2 linked regions of the Actinokineospora baliensis genome follow. The protein of the gene in region 1 interacts with the protein of each later gene in a pairwise test. Links are inferred from orthologs where the notes say so. Each region holds a gene or a part of one and is shown on either strand. Other genes may lie near its edges. The genes, in order: JOD54_RS07925 and dnaE.

The links.
Region 2: the proteins of JOD54_RS07925 (region 1) and dnaE interact in binary tests that used the Escherichia coli proteins (3 or more experiments, as listed by UniProt). The link is inferred for Actinokineospora baliensis from one-to-one orthologs.

The regions. Positions count from the first base shown.
Region 1 is NZ_JAFBCK010000001.1:1,668,604-1,673,980, forward strand. What follows is about bases 672-3,582. They hold JOD54_RS07925 (DNA polymerase III subunit gamma and tau), read left to right. Parts: upstream 672-1,086; coding sequence 1,087-3,078; downstream 3,079-3,582. Other genes in these bases: JOD54_RS07920 (LLM class flavin-dependent oxidoreductase), read right to left, coding at 672-1,012; JOD54_RS07930 (hypothetical protein), read right to left, coding at 3,075-3,582. Also shown: more of JOD54_RS07920, read right to left, coding at 14-671; more of JOD54_RS07930, read right to left, coding at 3,583-3,980; JOD54_RS34000 (N-acetylmuramoyl-L-alanine amidase), read right to left, coding at 4,005-4,637; JOD54_RS35960 (hypothetical protein), read right to left, coding at 4,693-4,839; JOD54_RS07945 (YbaB/EbfC family nucleoid-associated protein), read left to right, coding at 4,996-5,310; recombination mediator RecR, read left to right, coding at 5,318-5,377. UniProt on the Escherichia coli protein: Part of the beta sliding clamp loading complex, which hydrolyzes ATP to load the beta clamp onto primed DNA to form the DNA replication pre-initiation complex.
Region 2 is NZ_JAFBCK010000001.1:6,706,931-6,713,491, forward strand. The notes cover bases 1,617-5,711. They hold dnaE (DNA polymerase III subunit alpha), read right to left. Parts: upstream 5,351-5,711; coding sequence 1,817-5,350; downstream 1,617-1,816. Other genes in these bases: JOD54_RS29720 (cytochrome P450 family protein), read right to left, coding at 1,617-1,762; JOD54_RS29730 (nucleoside/nucleotide kinase family protein), read left to right, coding at 5,481-5,711. Outside these bases: JOD54_RS29715 (hypothetical protein), read left to right, coding at 1-121; more of JOD54_RS29720, read right to left, coding at 545-1,616; more of JOD54_RS29730, read left to right, coding at 5,712-6,116; JOD54_RS29735 (Lrp/AsnC family transcriptional regulator), read left to right, coding at 6,369-6,561. UniProt on the Escherichia coli protein: DNA polymerase III is a complex, multichain enzyme responsible for most of the replicative synthesis in bacteria. This DNA polymerase also exhibits 3' to 5' exonuclease activity. The alpha chain is the DNA polymerase catalytic subunit.

The sequences.
Region 1 (5,377 bases):
CCCTTTGTGCGGCTCACACCTTCGCCGGGGCCAATCCCACGAGTTCGGCCACTCGTTCGTAGCTGCGCACGCGGTCGGCGTGGTTGAAGACGCTCGTGGTGATCATCAGCTCGTCCACCCCGGTCTTGGCCAGCAGGTCGTCGATCTTGTCGCGCACCGTGTCCGGTCCGCCGACGATCTGGGAGGCCATCCGCTCCTCGATGAACAGCCGGTCCAGCTCGGTGTACGGGTAGGTGGCGGTTTCCTCGGGTGAGGGGAGTCGGCCCGGTGTTCCCTTGCGCAGTTGCAGGAACTGCAGGGCGGCGGGTTCGGCCAGGCGGCGTGCGGTTTCGTCGTCTTCGGCGCAGACCACGTGGGCCGCGATCATGGAGTACGGCTTGGACAGCGCCGCCGATGGCTGGAACTTTTCGCGGTAGAGGGCCAGGGCGGGCAGGGTGTTCTCGGAGCTGAAGTGGTGGGCGAAGGCGAACGGCAGGCCCAGGTACCCGGCCGCTTGGGCGCTGTAGCCGCTGGAGCCCAGTAGCCACATCGCGGGCTGGTTGCCCAGTGCGGGTACGGCGGTCACGCCGTTGGAGTCGCGGCCGGTGAAGTAGTTCGCCAACTCGATGAGCTGGTCGGGGAAGTCGTCAGCCGACAACGCGCCTTCGGTGCGCCGCAGCGCCCTGGCCGTCACCTGGTCGGTCCCCGGTGCCCGCCCGATGCCCAGGTCGACCCGGCCGGGGTGCAGCGCCTCCAGCATCCCGAACTGCTCGGCCACCACCAAAGCGGGGTGGTTCGGGAGCATGACCCCGCCGCTGCCGACCCGGATCCGCTCGGTGGCCATCGCGATGTGGGCGAGCAGGACGGCGGGCGCGGAACTGGCGATGCCGGGCATGTTGTGGTGCTCGGCGACCCAGTACCGGTGGAAGCCGAGCCGCTCGGTCGCCCTGGCGAGGTCGAGGCTGTTGCGCAGCGCCGCGGTCTCCGATGAGCCGCTGGCCACCGGGGCGAGGTCGAGGACCGAGTACGGGATAGGCACGTAACGCCCAACGCCGCCGGGGCCGGTCGGATTCCCGGGCTGTCGGTGCCGACCGGTAGTGTCGCGTCGTGGCGCTCGCCCTCTACCGCAAGTACCGGCCTGCGACCTTCGCCGAGGTCGTCGGGCAGGAGCACGTCACCGTCCCGCTGCGAACGGCGTTGGCCGCGGGCAGGGTCAACCACGCGTACCTGTTCTCCGGTCCGCGCGGGTGCGGCAAGACCTCCAGCGCGCGGATCTTGGCCCGCTCGCTCAACTGCGCGCAGGGCCCCACCGACGAGCCCTGCGGTACCTGCGACTCCTGCATCGGCCTCGCCCCCAACGGTCCCGGCACCGTTGACGTCGTCGAGCTCGACGCGGCCAGCCACGGTGGCGTCGACGACGCCCGCGAGCTGCGCGACCGCGCCTTCTACGCCCCGGCCAACTCCCGCTACCGGGTGTTCATCGTCGACGAGGCGCACATGGTCACCACGCAGGGCTTCAACGCCCTGCTCAAGATCGTCGAGGAGCCGCCGGAGCACCTCGTCTTCATCTTCGCCACCACCGAGCCGGACAAGGTGTTGCCGACCATCCGGTCGCGCACCCACCACTACCCGTTCCGGCTCATCCCGCCCAGCTCGATGCGCGAGCTGCTCGAGCGCAACTGCGCCGCCGAGGACGCCAAGGTCGAGCCCGCGGTGTTCCCGCTGGTCATCCGCGCGGGCGGCGGCTCGGCCCGAGACACCCAGTCGGTGCTCGACCAGCTGCTCGCGGGCGCGGGCCCTGAGGGGGTCACCTACGAGCGCGCGGTGTCGCTGCTCGGCGTCACCGATGTGGCGCTCATCGATGACATGGTCGACGGGCTCGGCGCGGGCGACGCGTCCGCCGTCTACAGCACTGTGGACCGGCTGGTCGAGGCCGGGCACGACCCGCGCAGGTTCGCGGCAGACCTGCTCGACAGGCTGCGCGACCTGGTCCTGCTGCGCGCGGTGCCCGATGCTGCGAGCCGCGGGCTGGTGAGCGCGCCCGAGGACGAGTTGGACCGGATGGTCGGTCAGGCGGAACGGCTCGGCGCGGCGACGTTGGCCCGCTACGCCGAGATCGTGCACACGGGCCTAGTGGAGATGCGCGGCGCCACTGCGCCGAGGCTGCTGCTAGAGCTGTTGTGCGCGCGCATGCTCCTGCCTGGCGCGGTGCCCACGGACGCCGTCGCTGATTCGGCTGTGCTGCAGCGGTTGGAGCAGATGGAGCGGCGCCTGTCCGCGGCTCCCGCTGCCGCTGAAGCCCCGGCACGCCAGGTGGTCAGCCGACCCTCGCAGCGAGCCCAAGAGCCTGTTCGCGCAGCTGCACCCACGCGTGAACCTGTGCGCGCCCCCGAACCCACCCGTGCGCCAGAACCCCCTCGTGCCGCTGAACCCCCGCGTGCCGCTGAACCTTCCCGCCCGGCGGAGCCCGCGAGCCCCGCTCCCGTTGAGCCGGTGAGCCCGCCTGAACCGGCCGTGCCCAGTGCGGAGCCCGCAGCGCCCGGTGCGTTGGACGCGACGGCCATCCGCCGCGTGTGGCCGGAGCTGCTCTCCGCGGTTCGCGCGGGCAGCCGCAGCACCGAGGCGATGTTGACCAACGCGACCGTCCAGTCGGTCGACGGCGACACCGTGGTGATCGCGCACCCCGCGGCCCCGCTGGCCCGCCGCCTCGGCGAGCCCCGCAACGCCGATGCCATCGCCCAAGCCCTGGTCAGTGTGCTCGGCGGCAGATGGCAGGTCCGCTGTGTACATGCCGAACCCGGGGCCGCAGTAGCCCAGCCCGCGCGGCAGGCGCGCTCGGCCCCGGAACCCACCCGCACCTTCGAGCCGACCCGGCGCCAAGCGGTCACCCCCGCGGCGGCGCCCGTGGACGAGATCCCGCCCCCGGAACCGCCGGAGCCGGATCTCCCGCCGGAGCCGGAAGACGAAGAAGAAATGATGGCGCAGGCGGCCAGGAAACCGGACCCCAACGACGTTTCGGCGCGTCAGCGGGACCCGGAGGAGGCCATGCTCAAGCTGCTGGCCGAGACCCTGGGCGCCCGGCCGGTCGAGAGCAGCTAGGCGACGGGCACCTGGCGCACGGTCGCCGAGTCCGCCTGCACGACGGCCACCTCGTCGGCGACCGTCCGCACCGCGACCGCGCGGGAATCGGGCGACCACAACAGGTCCTCGATCTCCGCGCCCACGACCGCCGACCGCAGGAACCGCCCGTTGTCGGTCTGGTACAGCGACAATTCACCGCCGACCGCGATCGCCACGCGCCGCCCGTCCGGTGCCGTCCACCCGTGCGCGCGCGGGTCGAGCGACACCACCACCGGGTGCCAGCTCTCGCTGCCCACGTCGAACCGGACCACCCGAGCTGAACCCGGCTCGTATTCCACGGCCGTCAGCCGGGCCGAGTCCGGCAGCCAGTGCAGGTTCCGCCGCCCGCGCTCGGCGGGTTCCGGCGAGATCAGCCGGACGTGGTCGTCCTCGGTCACCGGCATCGTGTCGACGAGGACGAGCTTGCGGGGCAACCGGATCGCGACGTAGCGGCTGTTGGGGCTGACCGCGGCCTCGATGACCGACCCGCCCCGGTCGTAGACCGCTTGTTCTTCGCCGACCAGGACGTTGCGGATGACGACGCTGTAGAGCAGGCGGTGCTTGCGGTTCGTCCGGTAGACGATGCGCCCGGGCAGGACCCCGAGCAGTTCGGTGGCGTGGTCGTCGGCCCCGACCAGCGCCGTGACCTTGCCGCCCACCTTCACCAGCGACAGGTGGGCCGGTGTGCCGTGCTGCAGGACCACTTTGCGCTCACCGGGCAGGTAGCGCGCGGTGGTGAGATCCGGTACCTGGGCCAGTTCCCTGGTCGCGCCCTTGGCGTCGACCTCCACCAGCCGGACCGGGGCGGCTGCCCCGACCCCCGGCAGCGAGATCAGCAACCGCTCCTGCTCGTCGACGTCGAGCACCCGCATCCCGGACATGATCTCCACCTTGTCACAACGGACTCAGCCGAGATATCCGAGGACCCCGTTCGCGATCGCTTCCGCGTAGCGCTGTTTGCCGCCGCCGCTGGCGAGCACCGCCGCCTCGGTGGCGTCGCGCATGTTGCCGCACTCCACCAGCACCGCCGGGCGGGTCGACAGGTTCAGCCCGCCGAGGTCGTCGCGCGCGGACAGGCCCTGCGAACCGATGTAGGTCGACGTCGCCAACCCGGCCTTGACCATGTCGTCGCGCACGGATCGGGCCAGTCGCAAGGAAGGTTCACCTTGGGCCGCGTTGAGCGGGGGCGACGAGTAGGCGATGTGGAAGCCGTGTGCGCCCGCCGAGGTGGAGCCATCAGCGTGGAGGGACACCACGGCGTCCGCGCCCGCTTCGTTGCCGATCGCCGCGCGCCGGTCCACACAGGGACCGACGCCCTTGTCGTCGGGCCTGGTCAGGATCACCGTGACGCCGCGCTGCTTAAGAAGGTCGCGGACCCTAAGAGCCAAGTCCCATGTGAACTCGTGCTCGGAGTACCCACCGTTGGTGGCGGTTCCAGTCGTATTGCACGGTTTCGTCTTACCGCGCCCTGCCGGGACCGGTCGGTTGATTTCGCCGGGGTGGCTGGCGTTGCCGCCATTGTGTCCTGGGTCCAGCACTACGACTTTGCCGCCAGCAGAGGCCGCCCTAGGGGGAGCGGCCGTTGTCGTCGTCTTAGACGAAGAGGTCGTCGTCGGCTTGGCGGAGGTGGTGGTCGTCGTTGTCGTGACCGGAGGGCCAGTAGTAGAGGTGGTGGTCGGCGTAGTCGTTGACGTGGTTCCTAGGGACTGTGCGGCTGGAGGTGGCTCTTGCCCTCCGCAAGCGGTCAGCACTACCGCGAGCGCACAGCCGATGGCCAACCCGACACGTCGTCTCAGCACGGGCCCACGATGCCACAGCGCACGGCCCTCTAAGCTGAAGACGGCACAACCCGAGACGAGAGGGGCCGCGGTGTTTCCCGGAGGCGGCGCACCCGACATGCAGGCCATCCTGGCTCAGGCGCAGAAGATGCAGGAGCAGCTGCTCAGCGCCCAGCAGGAACTGGCCGACGCCCAGGTCACCGGCACCGCGGGCGGTGGTCTGGTGACCGCGACGGTCTCCGGCGCTGGCGAGCTGAAGTCCCTGGTCATCGACCCCAAGGTGGTCGACCCCGAGGACACCGAGACCCTGGCCGACCTGGTCGTCGCCGCGGTGCGCGACGCGGGCAACAACGCCCAGCGGCTCGCCGAGGAGAAGATGGGCCCGCTCGCCGGTGGGCTCGGCGGCGGCGGGCTCGGCCTGCCGGGGCTGTGAGGACCGGGTGTACGAGGGTCCGGTCCAGGATCTGATCGACGAGCTGGGCAGGCTGCCCGGCGTCGGT
Region 2 (6,561 bases), 5.0 Mb from region 1 along the record:
GTCGCTGGTCCCGTTCCAGGACGTCCACGAGGACTTGTACTTGGTCGTGTGGCGCGACGGAGACCACAACGGGCTGATCGACGGCGGGGAGTACGAGTACATCACCCTCGACTTCTCCTAGAGGCGGTTTCGCCTTCGACGACCGGGGCCTCGGAGCCGTGGTGGTGCGGTGTGCTCGATGGGGCGGGTCGGCTCGCGCTCCGGACCCGTCGTGGAGCGGAGTGCTTGATGGGGCGCGGTCGGCTCGCCTGCGGCATTGCGACACGGTCCGTGTGGTGCGGTGTGCTCGATGGGGCGAACTTGTTTTGCGCGGGGCCCCTGCGCCAGCCGTGGCAGGACCGCAAAAGCCGGGGCCGAAGAGCATGGCCCTGCAGCGAGGCAAGGCTACGACTGCCGCTCCCCCACGCAAAACAAGTCCGCCCCATCGAGCATCTGGCACCGGAAGTTCCGAGTGTCCAGTGGTCGGGTTGGCGGGGTTGACTCGGTGGGTTGGGCTGGCGGGGCTGGCTCGGGGTCCACCGACAACCTGGCAACCGGCTTAGTGCTACTGGGTGGGTCCTAGGCGCACCGGGAGGGAGTCCAGGGCTCGGACGATGGTGCTCTCGCGCCAGCGCAGCGGGGTGTCGGTCAGGGTCAGGGCGGGGAACCTGGTCAGCAGGGCGCCGATGGCCACCTCGGCCTCCATCCGGGCCAGGGGTGCGCCGACGCAGTAGTGGATGCCGTGGCCGAAGGCCAGGTGGGAGTTGAGGTCGCGGTCGAGGTCGAGTGCGTCGGGGGTGGTGAAGACGGTCTCGTCGCGGTTGGCTGAGGCCAGGGCGACCACCACGAACTCGTCCGCCGGGATCTCCACCCCCGCGACCTCGATCGGCTCGGTCGTGTACCGCAGGGTGGCCGTGTTGACCGGGCTCTCGAAGCGCAGGAACTCTTCCACCGCGCGCGGCAGCAGGTCTGGGTTCGCGCGCAGCGCGGCCGCCTGCTCCGGGGCCCGCAGCAGCGCCAGCACGCCGTTGGCGATGAGGTTCACGGTGGTCTCGTGACCGGCCAGCAGCAGCAGGAACGTCATCGACAGCAGTTCGTTCTCGCTGAGCCGGTCGCCGTCCTCGCGGGCCTCGACCAGGGCCGTGAGCAGGTCGTCGGCGGGCGCGGACCGTTTGGACTCGATCAGCTCCATCACGTACTTGCCGACCGACACCCCGGCCTCGGTGATCTCCACCGGCGTCGACGAGGTGGACAGCAGCACCCGCGTCCAGCGGCCGAAGGCCTCGCGGTCGGCTTCCGGGACGCCCAGCAGCTCGCAGATCACGGTCATCGGCACGGGGAAGGCCAGCGCCGGGACGAGGTCGACCTCGTCGGCGTCGGCGATGGCGTCCAGCAGCGCCGCGGTGATCTCCTCGACCCGGGGCCGCAGGTGGCCGACGCCGCGTACGGTGAACGCCTTGTTCACCAGCTTGCGCAGCCGGGTGTGGTCGGGCGGGTCCATGTTGAGCATGTGCGCCTGCAGTTCCTCGCCGAACTCCGGGCGCGGGCTACCCGGTTCGCGGTTGCGCTCCAGCAGCGCCCCGGCGCGCACGTAGTCCTTGCTGACCCTGGGGTCCGACAGCACCGCCTTGGCGTCGGCGTACCGGGTGACCAGCCAGCCCAGCACCCCGCGCGGCAGCACGACGCGGCGCACCGGTCCGGTGCGGCGCAGCTCGGCGTAGAGCTGGTGCGGGTCCTGGAAGAAGTCCGGGCCGATGCGTACGACGTCGTGGTCAACGGTCACGTGTCCCCCTCGGTGAGCGCTTGCCACCCACCGTACCCGCGATCACACCCAGGGTCAGGAAAGGCAACCCGGACCGAGCAGCGCCTTCAGGTCCCCCATCAGCGACGGCGACGGGGTGACCCGCAGCGCGTCGTCGAGGCGCAGCAGCGTCTGCCGCGGGCCGTTGATCAGCTTGAGGTGCACCTCGGTGGTCCCCGGGTACGCCCCCAGCACGTCCTTGAGCTGGGCGACCAGCGGCGGCGTGCACTTGGTCGCGGCCATGCTCAGCCGGAACGGTGCGCCCGCGGCGTTGGACAGGTCCGGCACCGCCAGGTCGTTGGCGATCAGCGAGATCCGGTCCTCCCGCTTGGCCACCCTGGCCTTGACCAGCACGATCGCGTCCTCCAGCACCCCCATGCCGACCACCGCGTAGGTCTTGGGGAAGAACAGCGCCTCGATGCCACCGGCCAGGTCCTCCAGCTGCGCCGAGGCCCAGGACTCGCCGTTGCGGTTCACCCGCCGGTTCACCGAGGCGAGGATGCCGCCGATCACCACCTGGGCGCCGTCGGGGATGTTGCCCTCGAGGATGGCCGCGATGGTGGTGTCGGACTGGGAGCTCAGGATGTGCTCGACGCCGTTGAGCGGGTGGCCGGAGACGTAGAGGCCGAGCATCTCCCGCTCCAGGGCGAGCTGGTGCTTGGTCTCCCACACGTCGTCGGGCACCCGCACGTCGAACACGCTGGAGACGCTCTCGTCGGCCCCGCCCGCCGCGCCGAACAGGTCGAACTGGCCGACCGCCTCCGCCTTCTTGGTCTCCATGATGGCGTCGATGGCGTCGGTGTGGATGAGGAACAGGCCCTTGCGCGGGTGCTTGAGCGAGTCGAACGCGCCCGCCTTGATCAGCGATTCGACGACCTTCTTGTTGCAGCCGGAGGCGTCGACCTTGCGCAGGTAGTCGGAGAAGTCGGCGAACTCGCCCTTCTCGGTGCGCGCCTTGATGATCGCGTCGACCACGTTCGCGCCGACGTTGCGGATGGCGCCGAGGCCGAAGCGGATGTCGTCGCCGACCGGGGCGAACTCCTTCTCCGACTCGTTGACGTCCGGCGGCAGCACCGTGATGCCCATCTTGCGGCACTCGGACAGGTAGACCGCGGCCTTGTCCTTGTCGTCGCGGACGCTGGTGAGCAGCCCGGCCATGTACTCGGCGGGGTAGTTCGCCTTGAGGTAGGCCGTCCAGTACGACACCAGGCCGTACGCGGCGGAGTGCGCCTTGTTGAAGGCGTAGTCGGCGAACGGGACCAGGATGTCCCAGAGGGTCTTGATCGCGTCCTTCGGGTAGCCGTTGCGCTCCATGCCGCCCGCGAAGTTGACGAACTCCGCGTCCAGGACCTCTTTCTTCTTCTTGCCCATGGCCCGGCGCAGCAGGTCCGCTTGGCCGAGCGTGTAGCCCGCCAGCTTCTGCGCGATCGCCATGACCTGCTCCTGGTACACGATCAGGCCGTAGGTCGTGCCGAGGATGTCTTCGAGCGCCTCCGCCAGCGACGGGTGGATCGGGGTGATCTCCTGCTGGTTGTTCTTGCGCAGCGCGTAGTTGGTGTGCGACTTGGCACCCATCGGGCCCGGCCGGTAGAGCGCGCCGACCGCGGAGATGTCCTCGAAGTTGTCGGGGCGCATGAGGCGCAGCAGGTCGCGCATGGGGCCGCCGTCGAGCTGGAACACCCCGAGCGTGTCACCGCGGGAGAGCAGTTCGTAGGTGTTCTTGTCGTCGAGGCCCAGCGTCTCCAGGTCGGGCACCGGTTTGCCGTTGCGCTCGATGTTGCGCAGGGCGTCGTCGATCACCGTCAGGTTGCGCAGGCCGAGGAAGTCCATCTTCAGCAGCCCGAGCGACTCGCAGGTCGGGTAGTCGAACTGGGTGATGATGGACCCGTCCTGCGGCCGCTTCCACAGCGGGATGGTCTCCATCAGCGGCTCGGCCGACAGGATCACCGCGCAGGCGTGCACGCCCGCGTTGCGGATCAGGCCCTCGAGCCCGCGACCGGTGTCGATGATCTCCTTGACCTGCGGGTCGCTGTTGTAGAGCTCGCGGATCTCGGTGGCCTCGGCGTAGCGCTTGTGGCTGGGGTCGAACAGGCCGTTGAGCGGGATGTCCTTGGCCATCACCGCGGGCGGGTAGGCCTTGGAGATCTTGTCGGCGATGGCGTAGCCGGGCTGGCCGTAGAGCACCCGCGCGGAGTCCTTGATCGCCGCCTTGGCCTTGATCGTGCCGAAGGTGATCACCTGGGCGACCTTGTCGGCGCCCCACTTCTCGGTGGTGTAGCGGATGACGTCGCCGCGGCGGCGCTCGTCGAAGTCGATGTCGATGTCGGGCGGGCTGACCCGGTCCGGGTTGAGGAACCGCTCGAAGATCAGCCCGTGCGCCAGCGGGTCGAGGTCGGTGATGCCCATGGCGTAGGCGATCAGCGCGCCCGCGGCCGAACCGCGGCCGGGCCCGACCCGGATGCCGTTGTTCTTGGCCCACTGGATCAGGTCGGCGACCACCAGGAAGTACGCCGGGAAGCCCATCTGCAGGATGACGCCGATCTCGAACTCGACCTGCTTGGTGTGCACCTCGTCGACGCCCCCGGGGAAGCGTCGGCGCATCCCCTCCCACACCTGCTCGCGGAAGTACTCGTCCTCGGTCTTGCCGTCGGGGATCGGGAAGCGCGGCATGAGGTTGCGGAACTCGAACATGCCGGCGGTGTCGACCTTCTCGGCCACGACCAGCGTGTTGCGGCAGCCCTCCTGCCACGCGTCCGACGAGTCGACCGCGCGCATCTCGTCTGGCGACTTGAGGTAGTAGCCGTCGCCGTCGAAGCGGAACCGGTTCGGGTCCTGCAGGGTGCTGGCGGTCTGCACGCACAGCAGCGCGTCGTGCGCGGAGCTGTCGGACTTGTAGGTGTAGTGCGAGTCGTTGGTCACCACGAACGGGATGTCGAGCTTGCGGCCGATGTCGACCAGCCCGCCGCGCACCCGCGACTCGATCGACAGGCCGTGGTCCATCAGCTCGACCGAGAAGTACTCCTTGCCGTAGATGTCGCGCCACGCGGCGGCGGCCTCCATGGCCTCCTTCTCGTGGCCGAGCCGCAGCCGGGTCTGCACGTCGCCGGAGGGGCACCCCGTGGTCGCCATCAGGCCCTCGGAGTGCTCGGCGATCAGCTCGCGGTCCATCCTCGGCCACTTGCCGAGCTGACCCTCCATCGAGGCCAGGCTCGAGAGCTTCATCAGGTTGGCCAGGCCGGTGGCGTTGCGCGCCCAGATCGTCTGGTGGGTGAAGGCACCGGACCCGGACAGGTCGTCGGACTTCTGGCTCGGGTCGCCCCAGCGGACCCGCTCCTTGCTGAACCGCGACTCCGGCGCGATGTAGGCCTCGATGCCCAGCACCGGCGTGATGCCCGCGGCCGTCGCCTGCCGGAAGAAGTCGTAGATGCCGTTGGTGTGGCCGTGGTCGGTGATGGCCACCGAGGTCATGCCGAGCCGCTCGCACTCGGCGAACATGTCCTTGAGCTTGGCCGCTCCGTCGAGCATCGAGTACTCGGTGTGCACGTGAAGGTGAGCGAAGGAGTCAGCCACCCGGTCACCCTAGCGACCCGCACCGCCAACCCGGCGCGTTGGGTGCGCGACGCGCCGGAAGTTCTTGCTACCACTGGGAAAACGCCCGGAGCGGGTGACCGTGGGCGGTTCAGGCGGGCACAGTGGGGACATGCGCCTGCGCCCGGTGTCACCCGACGTGGTGGCCGATGAGCTGACCGCGATGGTCCACACCCGAACCGGGTCCGGGTGGGCCAGGGTCGCCGTCGACGGCGCGCCGCCGACCGCGCCCGGCGAGCTCGCCGACGCCGTCGGGCAGCGGCTGCGGGTGCTGGGCCACCCGGTGCTGCGGGTGGCCGCAGCGGACTTCCTGCGCCCGGCCTCGTTGCGGTTTGAACGCGGCAAGCAGGACCCGGACGCCCGCTACGAACTCTGGCTCGACGAGGGCGGCCTCCGGCGCGAGGTCCTCGCCCCGCTCGGCGCGGGCGGGACGGGCAAGGTCCTGCCCGCGCTGTGGAACGCCACCACGGACCGGGCCACCCGCGCCGAGTACGTCGACCTGCCACCCGGCGGGGTCGTGCTGATCGACGGCGAGTTGTTGTTGGGCCGCGGACTGCCGTTGGACGTGACCGCGCACCTGTGGTTGTCGCCCCCCGCCCTGACCCGGCGCCTCCCGCCGGACGAGCACTGGGCCCTGCCCGCCTTCGCCCGCTACGACGCCGAGGTCCGCCCCCTGCACACCGCCGACCTCGGCATCCGGGTGGACGACCCCCGCCACCCCGCGGTCCTCGACGACGCACCGCGCTGAACCGGGCCCTGGGTCGAGCACCGCGAGGTGTCGGTCCCCGCGAGTAGGCTTGATTCGGGGGCTGCTCAGCGCGGCCGGCCTGCGGCGATGCGGTCCGGCGGACGCTCGCACCCCCTGATCGACCTGACGCCCGGACCGGCGGCTTCGGTGCCCGGCGGCGACCGCCGCGGGTGAGCGGGTGATCACCGAGGGCAAGATCACGTGTCGGCCCACGGCTTCCGGGGCGGGGCCAGGGGCGACCGGGTAGCGTCCGTGGGCGTGACGGATCCGGTTGACGCCCGCCTGCTCGGTGTTGTGGCCGAGATGGGCAGGGCCGCGGTGCACGAGGTCGCCGCGCGGTTGGGCATGGACCCCAGGGAGGCAGCCGCGCGGTTGGTGGCGCTGTCCGGCTCGGGGCTCCCCCTGCTGGTCGGCGTCGAGTGCGACCCCAACGGCCTGCGGGCCG